DNA from 2 places in the Streptomyces sp. 4N124 genome. Region 2 is predicted to be linked to the other one. Evidence: riboswitches for the same ligand, from Rfam matches in the RefSeq annotation. Region 2 holds a riboswitch; the other holds the start of a gene.

Region 1 (5,754 bases), on a different contig from region 2:
GGTAGGCCAGGACGTCCCGGACCTCCTTGCGCTCGTAGAAGCGGACGCCGCCGACGACCTTGTAGGGCAGGCCGACGCGGATGAAGACCTCTTCGAAGACACGGGACTGGGCGTTCGTACGGTAGAAGACCGCGACGTCGCCGGCCTTCGCGTCGCCCGCGTCCGTGAGGCGGTCTATCTCCTCGGCGACGAACTGCGCCTCGTCGTGCTCGGTGTCGGCGACATAGCCGGTGATGCGCGCGCCCGCGCCCGCGTTGGTCCACAGGTTCTTGGGGCGGCGGGACTCGTTGCGCTCGATGACGGCGTTGGCGGCGGTGAGGATGGTCTGGGTGGAGCGGTAGTTCTGCTCCAGCAGGATCGTCGTCGCGTCCGGGTAGTCCTCCTCGAACTGGAGGATGTTGCGGATGGTCGCGCCGCGGAAGGCGTAGATCGACTGGTCGGCGTCACCGACGACGCACAGTTCGGCGGGGAGCAGGTCGTGCTCGCCGGGCGGTACGTCCTCGTCGTGCTCGCCGGTGCCGACGAGTTCGCGTACCAGGGCGTACTGCGCGTGGTTGGTGTCCTGGTACTCGTCGACCATGACGTGCCGGAAGCGGCGGCGGTAGTGCTCGGCGACGTCCGGGAAGGCGCGCAGCAGGTTGACCGTCGTCATGATCAGGTCGTCGAAGTCGAGGGCGTTGGCCTCGCGCAGGCGCGACTGGTACATCGCGTATGCCTGGGCGAGGGTCTTCTCGAAGCCGTCGGTGGCCTGGGCGGCGAAGTCCTCCTCGTCGATCAGCTCGTTCTTGAGGTTGCTGATCTTGGCGCTGAAGGACTTGGGCGGGTAGCGCTTGGGGTCGAGGTCCAGGTCGCGGCAGACCAGGGCCATCAGACGCTTGGAATCGGCGGCGTCGTAGATCGAGAAGGATGACGTGAAGCCGAGCTTCTTCGACTCGCGGCGCAGGATGCGTACGCATGCGCTGTGGAAGGTCATCACCCACATCGCGTTCGCGCGCGGGCCGACGAGCTGCTCGACGCGCTCCTTCATCTCACCGGCGGCCTTGTTGGTGAAGGTGATCGCGAGGATCTGGCCGGGGTGCACCTTGCGCTCGCCGAGCAGGTACGCGATGCGGTGCGTCAGCACGCGCGTCTTGCCGGAGCCGGCGCCGGCCACGATGAGCAGCGGGGAGCCGGAGTGGACGACGGCCGCTCGCTGGTTCTCGTTCAGCCCGTCCAGGAGCGCGGCCGGGTCCACCGCCGGGCGGTGGGCGCCGTCCCGGTAGTACGCGTCCCGGTCCGGCGGCGCGTCGAACTTCCCGCCGAACAGATCGTCCGGAACCGGCTCCGGCACATGATCGTCCTCGGGCGGCGGCGGGGGTTCCTCCGCATGGGCCCGCGGGGCCTGGAGGTCCGCCAGGAAGCTGTCATCAAAGAGGCTGCTCATCGCTCTCCGAGTTTAGGGCGCCCCACTGACAGCCCGCCGCCGCCCTGAGAACATCGCCGAATTCCAAGCCCCAAGGGTCTCAGAGTGTGCGAACCCTCAGTCGGCCCAGAAGAAGGCCGGCCGGCTCAGAAGCCGAGGATCTTCCAGACCTGGCCGCCCGGCGTCCTCCCCTGCCCCAGATCCGTTCCGTCCCGGTCGGCGACGGACCAGGCCGAGACATAGACCTTGCCGTCGTACGGGTCGACGGCCACGCCCGCCGGGAACGGCACCTTCACGTTCGTCCGCTTGCCGTGGGAGACCTTGGTGACGACGCCGGCGAAGAGCTGGCTGACGTACAGGTCGCCCTTGTCGTTGACGGCGAGGCCGGTGATCGAGCCGAAGCCGGACTTCCAGCCGAGGATCTTGCCGGTCCAGGGGTCGACCTGCCACACGCGCGCGGTGGGCTTCTCGGTCTCGCCGTTGAGCTCGCCGACGTAGAGCTTGCCGTCGGGGCCGAGCACCAGGGAGGTCGGGACGGACTGGTTCTTGTCGTGGTCCGGGAAGACGGTGAAGGGGCGGGCCCGGCCGGACGGCGAGACCTCGATCAGGTCGTTCCCGGCGGCGTCCGCGACGATCTTGCGGCCGTCGGGGAGCGCGAGGACGGCGTACGGGTTGGACTCCACGGATGCCTTGTGCGGGTTGTGCTTCAGCTCTACGGCCGCGATGTCCGCGGCGATCTTCGCCTTGCCGTGGGTGATCTTCAGCAGCTTGCCGAGCTTGTTCCAGGGCGGCGTCGTGGGCACTCCGGCTTCCGGCGGGGCGAAGGTCTCGACGCCCCAGAGCTTGCCGTGCCGCGCGGAGACGCCGTCGACGCCGGTCGCGAAGCCGCCGTCCGGGGCGGCGGCCGAGGGCAGGCCCTGCACCACCCTGTAGTGCTTCCATGCGCCCCCGTTCCAGTAGATCTTGGTGACGGCCGACGAGAGGCCGATGCAGGTCTCGCCCTCCGGCCCCTCCCCGATGCACTGCTTGCCGCCGCGGCCGGCCTCGGCGACGTACAGGCGCCCGTGGTCGTACGACAGCTGGCGCGGATTGTCGAGGCCCTTCGCGATCACGCGGACGACGGGTTTGCCGCCGGTGTGGCTGTCCTGTCCGGCGCCTGCGCTCGCGGGTGCGATGCCCGCGGTGGCGGTGAGTGCGACTCCTGTGGCGATGACGAGTGCGGTGCGTGTCCTCATGGCCGTACTCCCTCTCAGCCGCCACGGCTCCCGACCGTGGCTGGCTGGAAGCTACCGCCCCGAAGCGGGCGGACGCTGTCACTCCGGACAAAATACGAGCAACTCGCCGCAGACCCCTGCGTATTGACCACGGCGAGCGACGCCCCAGGCTAAGGTCACGAAAATGTATCGGGCATTTCGCCCATCAACCTTCACAGGGGCCACACGAGTTGGCTAGCGTTCCTCCAGGCCGCACGACCCCTACCGGCGAACGTCGCCGGGCCGTACGGCCTCCGCCGAGTCCGGCGCGCCCGCTGGGCAGACCGGAGCCGGGGACCCACCGAACTTGGGGTGAATCGACCGGACTTCCCTTCGGGAAGCGGTCGTAGGGCAACCCTTCCGAACCACCCGCCCGAACCCGACAGCTAACTCGGTAGGCGGAAGATGGAAGGAGTCGCCTCCCTTGGCGTCGCACCGCAAGTCGCGTCCTTCGGGTTCGCGCGTCGCAGGCATACGGACCCCCGCCCTCGCCACGGCGGCCCTCACCTCCGTGGCCCTGCTGTCCCAGTCGGCCAACGCCGCTCCCCCGGCCGACGACAAGCCGAGTCTCGAAGAGGTCGAGAAGAAGGTCGACGACCTCTACCGCCAGGCCGAGTCGGCGACCGAGAAGTACAACTCGGCGAAAGAGAAGACCACCAAGCAGCGCAAGCGCGTCGACACCCTCCTCGACGACGTCGCGCAGCGCACGCAGAAGCTCAACGAGGCGCGCGAGGAACTGGGTTCCTTCGCCTCGGCCCAGTACCGCACCGGCGCCTCCGCCCCCGACACGGCGACCTTCCTGCTCGCGGACACCCCGCAGGACTACTTCGACCAGACCCAGCTGATGGACCGGATGACCGGCCGTCAGAAGGAGGCGGTCGACGACTTCGTCACGCAGCAGTCCGCGACGATGGAGAAGCGCCGGGAAGCCACCGCGAGCCTGGAGACGCTCACCGAGTCGCAGGGCGACCTGAAGACCGCCAAGACGACCGTCCAGCAGAAGCTGGCCGACGCACGCGAGCTGCTGTCGAAGCTGACCGCCGAGGAGAAGGCGCGGCTCGCGGAGATCGAGCGGCAGAAGCAGCAGGAGGCCGAGCGCAAGGCCGCGGAACTCGCCAGGCAGCAGGCCGCGGCGGAGGCGGCGGCCCAGGAGGAGGCGCAACGGCAGCAGGAGAGCGGCACCGGCACGTCGGAGTCCTCCGACACCTCCGTGGCCGACTCCTCGTACGCCACGAAGGCCGAGAAGGTCCTCGCCTTCGCCCGCTCCACGATCGGCAAGCCGTACGTCTGGGGCGCCACGGGCCCCGACTCCTACGACTGCTCCGGCCTCACCCAGGCCGCGTGGAACGCCGCCGGCATCTCCCTCCCGCGCACCACCTGGGACCAGGTGAACGCCGGCACGACCGTCTCCCTCTCCGCCGCCCAACCCGGCGACCTGGTCTTCTTCTACGACGACATCAGCCACGTCGGCATCTACATCGGCAACGGGATGATGATCCACGCGCCGAAGCCGGGGGCCTATGTGCGTGAGGAGTCGATCTACTACGACGGTGAGTCGTCGATCCACAGCGTGGTACGGCCCGCCTGACAGGACAGGGACGCGGCACCGGGGTTTCCCGTGCGCACGCGCTCGTGCGTTTTCCGTACGCACGCGCGCGTGCCCCGCTCTCAAGGCGCGTGCCGCTCCCTACCATCGGGGCCATGCCCCGCCCCTCTCCCCTCCGCGCCTGGTGGGCACAGCGCTCACCGGCGGCCGGTGCCGCCGTGATGGCGACCGGCATCGTGTCGGTCGGTCTGCATCTGACGGGGTACGAGGTCCTGTCCCGTATCGCCCTCGCGGTGGCCTGCGCGGCGTGGCTGGGGCTGGCCGCGGACTTCGTCGTACGGCTGCTGCGGCAGCGGGAGAGGTGGGTCGCCGAGGCGGCGACGCCGGGCGCTCTCACCGCCGTGGCGGCGACGACGGTCCTCGGCACCCGCTTCTCCGCCCTGGACTGGCAGCCGCTCGCCGAGGCGCTGCTCGCGCTGGCCGCCGTGCTGTGCCCGGTGCTGCTCGTCGCCGTCGTACGGCACTGGCGGCGGCGTATGCCGGGCGCGGTGTTCCTGGGCTGCGTGGCCACGCAGGGGCTCGCGGTGCTCGGCGCCACGCTGGCCGCTGCCGAGGGGGCGGCCTGGCTCGCGCGGGCGGCGATGGTGCTGTTCTGGCTGGGTCTTGTGCTGTACTGCGTCGCGCTGGCCTGCTTCGATCTGCGGCAGGTGGCCGAAGGGGCCGGTGATCACTGGGTCGCCGGCGGCGCGCTCGCCATCTCCGCGCTCGCCGGGTCGAAAATCGTCGCCGCCGACAGCGCGGCCCTGTACCTCTGGAACGACGACAACGACGGCGTCCTGCGCTTCATGACCGCCGTGGTGCTCGTGCTCGACCTGGCCTGGTACGCCGTCCTGCTCGTCGCCGAGTTCGTCCGCCCCCGGCTGCGCTACGACGTGCGTCGCTGGGCGACCGTCTTCCCGTTGGGGATGACGGCGGCGGCGACGCTCTCCGTGTCCTCCGCCCTCGATGTGCCGTGGCTGGACGGGCTGGGTGAGGTGCTGCTGTGGATCGCGGTGGCCGCCTGGCTCGCGGTCGCCGCCGGCATGATCACGGCCACGCGGGCCGCCGCCACCTCCGCCGCCGCACCGCAGGACGTCAGGTCCACAGCACCGCGATGAAGACGTTCGCCGTGGTCAGCAGTCCGACCAGGCCGAACAGCGGCTTCTCCACCTGCTCGTCGTCGCGCTTCACATAGACGAGCCCGAGGATCACGACCAGCAGCGCCAGCTTCACACCGATCTTGATGTTGTTGACGGCCTGATCGTCGGCCTGGTTGAGGCCGACCAGGACCGCGCCGGTGACCAGCATCGTCAGCGCGCCGTGCAGCATCGCGGGGACGAAGCGGGCGGTGCCCTGGCCCATCGCCTTCATCTGGGTGAAGAAGCCGCCGAGCAGGGCGGCGATGCCGATGATGTGCAGGCCGACGAAGAGATGGATGAGTACGTCCATGAGGCCGGAGCCTAATCAGAGGCGTACGGGGCACATGACACCGGCCTGCCCTTCGCGCGGACGGT
Region 2 (5,754 bases):
CGACGATCAGGGCCGGAGTGCCGCCTGGGGGATGTCGCCGCGCGGGCGGCCGGCGCAACTCCTGCTCCGCGATCTCACGCGCCTGTTCGCCCTCGTCGGGCCGCTGGTCTTCGCCTTCGACCAGCTGGACAACCTGGTGTCCGCGTCGGAGACGTCTGCGCTGACGTCGTCCGCGTCCGGCGGGAGCCGGGCAGCGCAGCGGCTGAGCAGCGACATCGCCGCCGGCCTGATGGAACTGCGGGAGGAAGCCCGCCGGACCCTGATGGTCGTGGCGTGTCTCCAGGACACCTGGGGGCTCATTTCCCGGTCGGCGGTTCGGTCCGCCCTGGATCGGTTCGAGGTCCTGCCGACACTCGGAGCGATTCCCGACGAGGCCACTGCCGCCGCCATCATCAGCAACCGATTTCGCCAGGGCTACGAGGCCGAGGGGTTCACCCCGCCCTACCCGACGTGGCCGATCAGCCCGGCCGCGCTGGCCGAAGCCCCCCACCGGTTCACCGCACGGCGGCTGCTCAAGCGCGTCGAGAAGCACCTCGCCGACTGTGAGCAGACCGGCACGGTTTCCGAACTGACCTCCCTGACAGGCGAAGAGCCCATGGGAGCCGCACAGCCCACGCCCGTGATGGCCGGCAACCTGAACGCCTTGACCGAGTCCTTCGCAAAGCTCCGTGCCGAGGCCGATGATCGCGGGCCGCTCAACGCCGCGTCCGAGGACGACGTGATGCCCGCCCTGCTGGGCGCGGGACTGCGGAGCCTGGTCAAGGAACTCGGTGCGGACGAGACACGGTTCCTCATCGAGACGGACTTCGGCCGCAAGGCGGCGCTGCACGCCCGGCTGCGCCATGTCGTCGACGAGGACAGCGAAAGCGAGATCCACTGGTCCTTACGGGCGATCGCCACGGACAACGCTCGCGCCGCCCAGACCCGGATACGCAACGCGGCTGTGGAGGCCGGCCTGGCGGCCCACCTGACGAGTCGCCGTCTGATCCTGCTGCGGAACATGCCGTATCCGAGCGGTGCCAAGACCAAGGAGATCAAGGACGACTTCGAGGCGCGGGGTGGGGTGTCGTTACCGATCGGCGCCGCCGATCTCCGGACCCTGGCCGCTCTCCGGGCCATGCTCGACGACCGTGCGCCAGGCCTGGCCGAATGGCTGCGACAGGAACGCCCCGCCTCCCGTATAGAGGTCTTCGCGCCGGTGCTGGCCGATCTGCGGCAGCAATTCGGCATCACGGCCACGGACACCGGCTCCAGCGGGGACACGGCGGACGCGGCGGACATGTCGGAGGACGCCGAGCCGGCTCGTACCGAGATCGTCATCGGCGCCACGGTCCGGGGCCGCCGTCCGTTCGCGGTTCCCATGGAACGGCTCCGGATGCACACCGCGGTGGTGGGGGCGGCGGGATCGGGCAAGACGGTCCTGATCAAGCGACTTGTGGAGCAATGTGCTCTGCGCGGTGTCTCGGCGATCGTGCTGGATCCGAACGACGACCTCGCCCGGCTCGGCGACCCCTGGCCGCGCACGCCGGATCGCTGGGCGGAGGAACAGGAGCGCGAGGCCCGACGCTATTTCGCGGATGTCGAAGTGGTGGTGTGGACGCCGGGCCTGAACCGGGGACGCCCGATCTCCTTCTACCCGCTCCCCGACTTCGGTCCGGTCCTTGACGACGAGGACGACTTCCCGCGTCTGGTCAGGTCGACCGTGACCTCACTCGCGCCGCATGCCGGTGTACGGGGCAGCAGTGCTCGCGCGACCCAGCAGCTGGGGGTGCTCAAACGTGCCCTCGAACGGTACGCGCGCGACGGCGGCAAGACCTTGGCCGGCTTCGTCGAGCTGCTCGCCGAGCCCTCGCCCGACATCGTGAACAGCAGGACCAGTCGCTTCGCGGTTCAGATGGCGGACACGCTGGAAGCCGCGATGGAGACCGACCCGCTGTTCGGGGAGTCCGGCGCACCCGCCGATCCCGGGATGCTCCTGATCCCGTCGCCGGGAAAGACCGCCCGTATCTCGGTGATCAGCTTCGTCGGCCTGTCCGGCGACGGACCGGCCCAGTTCGTCAGCCGTCTCCAGGCGACCTTGTTCTCATGGTTCCGGGCGCACCCGGTCGGCGACCGTGCCCTGGGCGGGCTACTGGTGATGGACGAGGCGCAGAACTTCGTACCCTCCGGTGCGGCGAGTCCGAGTACGGAGAGCACGGTCGAACTCATCCGCCAGATACGCAAATACGGACTCGGGATGGTCCTCGCCTCGCAGACGCCCAGGGGGATCCACAATCAGGCGCTGGGCAACACGGTGAACCAGTTCATCGGCCGCCTTACCGTTCCCGCTCAGATCAACGCCGTCGAGACCATGGCGGAGGCGCGGAACGCGGTCCTCGACAACCTCGCGGGTCTCTCGCGCGGCATGTTCAACGCCGCGACCGAGGGGACCGGATTCAGCAAGATCGAGGTGCCGATCTGTCTCAGTCACCACGATGTGCCGCTCAAGGAGGACGAGATCGTCGAGCGAGCCCGCCGCGGTACGTGAGGGCGCGGTTGTTGTCACCCGGCGTGAGTGGACGGTCCCGCTCCGGTAACAACTGACACAACGTCAGAACTGGTGTGACTGCTGAGTTGTCGCTGAGGCGCGGCCAACTCGCCCGTTTTTCATCGGTCATGACCCGTACGTCCTGCGCAAAAACGTTAATGATCAAGCGGAACCGCTTGGAATCCGGCCCCCGCGTCTATTAACGTTCGATAACGCAGCGCGGTCGTCCCAGCCGTCACAAGAGTCGGCTCCGTGCGCACGCGCCGAATTCCGCAAGGGAACCGGGGAACCACCACCTTGGGGTGAATCGCGCGGATGCCACCGTGGAAGCACGGTAGGTATACGCGCGTAGGAGACCTTCCTGCTCCGAACCCGTCAGCTAACCCGGTAGGCGAGAAGGAAGGAAAGGAGTACGCCTACGTGGCGTCCAACCGGCCTGCCCCCGAGGCCCCCTTCGTGCCGAGTCAGCGCGAGCCCGACACCTTTGTGTACGGCGGCTACCGCACCGACGACGAGGGCCCGCTGGAGGAGTGGAACCCCACCGAGGAGTCCATTCGTCCCGTACGCGGCCGGCACCGCGTCAGCAAGCAGCGCAACGGGGCATTCGCCCGGAGCTCCACGGTTCTCGGCGTCGGCGTCATAGCCGCTGTCGGCGCGGGCGGCATGGCCAGCGCCAACACCGGCAAGCCGCCGGTGTCCATCTCCCTGCCCGACCTGCCGTCCGTGGGCTCGATCATCTAGGACGACGCCGCCGAGGACTCGGCGGACACCGCGACCGCGCTCAGCACTGTCAGCGTGGCCTCCACCGAGAGCGAGCAGTCCGCCGCCGACGCGGGTGAGACGCTGCGCTCCCGGATCCTCGCCCAGGCCGAGCGGCAGCAGGACCAGGTCGACAGCAAGGCCGCGCAGGCCGTGCAGGCCGCCGCGCAGAAGGAGGCCGCCGAAGCGGCCGCCAAGGCGGAGCAGGAGGCCAAGGCCAAGGCCGCCGCCGCGAAGAAGAAGGCGGAGGAGGAGGCCGCGGCCAAGGCGGAGGCCGAGCGGCTCGCCCAGCTGGCCAAGCAGTTCGCGCTGCCGACCTCCTCGTACACCATCACCTCGACCTTCGGTCAGGCCGGTTCCCTCTGGTCCTCCGGCTACCACACCGGCCTCGACTTCGCCGCCCCCACGGGCACGCTCATCAAGGCCATCCACAGCGGCACGATCACCGAGGCCGGCTGGGACGGCTCCTACGGCTACAAGACCGTCCTCACCCTCGACGACGGCACCGAGCTCTGGTACGCCCACCAGTCCTCGATCAGCGTCAGCGTCGGCCAGAAGGTCGCCACCGGCGACGTCATCGGTCGCGTCGGCGCCACCGGCAACGTCACCGGCGCCCACCTCCACCTCGAGGTCCACACCGGCGGCTCCGACAGCGGCATCGACCCGATGGCGTGGCTGCGGAGCAAGGGGCTGAACCCCTGAGGTAGCGCTGCTGCGGCGGGGCCGTCTCAGCTGCGGCCGCCGTCCCGCTCAGCTGCGGGCATGCGTGCCGCCGGGGGCGGTGCCCACCTGGCAGGCGGCAGTACCTCCCGCCAAGCTGCGGGCATTCGTGCCGCCTAGGGCGGCACGGGTGGGCGCAGGCGGCACCCCGTCAGCGCCGGGGGCCGCGCACCCACCCCCGCCCAGCCGCACGCCGGGCCACTCGCAACGCCGGCTAGGTCCGATACGGGTTGTACGCGGGATACGGATACGGCACCGCATTCCCATACGCCCCGTACACCGGCAAAGGCGGCGCAGCCACCCGCGCCGCATGGTCCAGCGCCGGCCCCGCAACCCCCCTCCGCTGCCACAGCTCATGCAGCAACTCCCGCTCCCGTACGACGAAGTCGGCCCCCGCCCGCCCCCGCCGCCCCCGATGCCGCAGAAACGCCAGCGACGTCGCGTACGCCTAGTACTGCGCCACCGCCCGCCCCGCCGGCCTGCCGAAGTGACGACGGGCGTACTCCCGGGCCAGCCGCCGCGCCCGCATCGACCCGAGTACAAAGGGCGCGGCCGGCCCCAGCCAGCCCGCGGCGACATACGCGGGCAACTCGGCCCGTACGGTCCTCAGCTCCCGCTGCCGCGTCCAGATCAACAGCCAGGTCAGCAGCACGAACGCGGGCACCATGAAGATGGCGTACACGGCGAAGAACCCGTACGTGCCGAAGCTCGACGAGCCGTTCCACATCGCGTGCATGCCCATCGCCAGCAGCAGCCCGGACAGCGGCACGAGCACGCGCCGGACATGCTGCCGGTCCGCCGAGAGCGCGGCGACACCGAAGCCGATGCCGGTGAGGACGGTGAAGAGCGGGTGGGCGAACGGCGACATGATGATGCGGACGAAGAACGTCGCCGCGGTCACGGAGGCGATACCGCGGTCGCCGGTGAGCTGGTCGGTCCCGAAGGCCGTACCGAGGTAGAGGATGTTCTCGGTGAACGCGAAGCCGGTCGCGGTGACCCCCGCTATCACCACCCCGTCGACGATCCCGGTGAAGTCGCGTCGCCGGAAGAGAAAGACGAGCAGTACGGCCGCCGCCTTGGCGGACTCCTCCACGATCGGCGCTATCACCGTCGCCCCGAGGGTGTCCGCGCTGGACGGATCCGCGGTCGCCGTAGCTATCCATCTGGTCGCGAAGCTGTTGGCGACGATCGCTATCAGCGCCGCCGCGCAGGCGCCCCAGGCGAAGGCGAAGAGGAGGTTGCGCCAGGGGCCGGGTTCGACCCGGTCGAGCCAGCGGAAGGCGGCTATCAGCAGCGGCACGGGGAACACCGACAGACCGAGCCCGACCAGGAACCCCTCCGTGCCGGTCTGTTCGCGGACCAGGGCGAGGATGACGAGGCCGGACAGCGCGAGGAGCGTGATGAGGGCGCCGTACCGCACCCAGCGCTTCTGCCACCAGTGCGCGTGCCGCCGCGTGCCACCGGCGGGATCTCCGGTGTGCGGCGGGAACGGGGGGGTGGTGGCCACGGTTTTGACCCTAACGAGGGAAGGTTACTGGGGACCTTCGTGCAGTACGCGGCGGAACAGCAGGTCGTTCACGACATGTCCCTTGTCCAGCCCTTGGCCCTCGAAACGGGTGAGCGGCCGGAAGTCGGGACGCGGCGCGAAACCGCCGTCGGGCTGCGTGTTCTCGAAGTCCGGGTGCCCGCTCAGCACCTCGAGCATCTGTTCGGCGTACGGTTCCCAGTCGGTCGCGCAGTGCACGGTC

The links. Region 2 has a riboswitch for cyclic di-AMP ahead of ACTWQO_RS40130 (M23 family metallopeptidase). Riboswitches for the same ligand answer to the same signal wherever they lie in the genome.
Region 1: another riboswitch for cyclic di-AMP. It lies ahead of ACTWQO_RS44155 (NlpC/P60 family protein); the one in region 2 lies ahead of ACTWQO_RS40130 (M23 family metallopeptidase).

What each region holds. Positions count from the first base shown of each region.
Region 1 covers NZ_JBQQBS010000081.1:13,872-19,625, reverse strand. Annotated here, with positions in the region: gene pcrA (DNA helicase PcrA) at 1-1,423, opposite strand, end outside; gene ACTWQO_RS44160 (ScyD/ScyE family protein) at 1,549-2,637, opposite strand; cyclic di-AMP (ydaO/yuaA leader) riboswitch at 2,901-3,071, shown strand; gene ACTWQO_RS44155 (NlpC/P60 family protein) at 3,080-4,243, shown strand; gene ACTWQO_RS44150 (tellurite resistance/C4-dicarboxylate transporter family protein) at 4,357-5,358, shown strand; gene ACTWQO_RS44145 (hypothetical protein) at 5,336-5,689, opposite strand.
Region 2 covers NZ_JBQQBS010000061.1:51,157-56,910, forward strand. Annotated here, with positions in the region: gene ACTWQO_RS40125 (helicase HerA domain-containing protein) at 1-2,527, shown strand, start outside; cyclic di-AMP (ydaO/yuaA leader) riboswitch at 2,779-2,936, shown strand; partial or broken gene ACTWQO_RS40130 (M23 family metallopeptidase) at 2,948-3,988, shown strand; partial or broken gene ACTWQO_RS40135 (PrsW family intramembrane metalloprotease) at 4,221-5,513, opposite strand; gene trmB (tRNA (guanosine(46)-N7)-methyltransferase TrmB) at 5,538-5,754, opposite strand, start outside.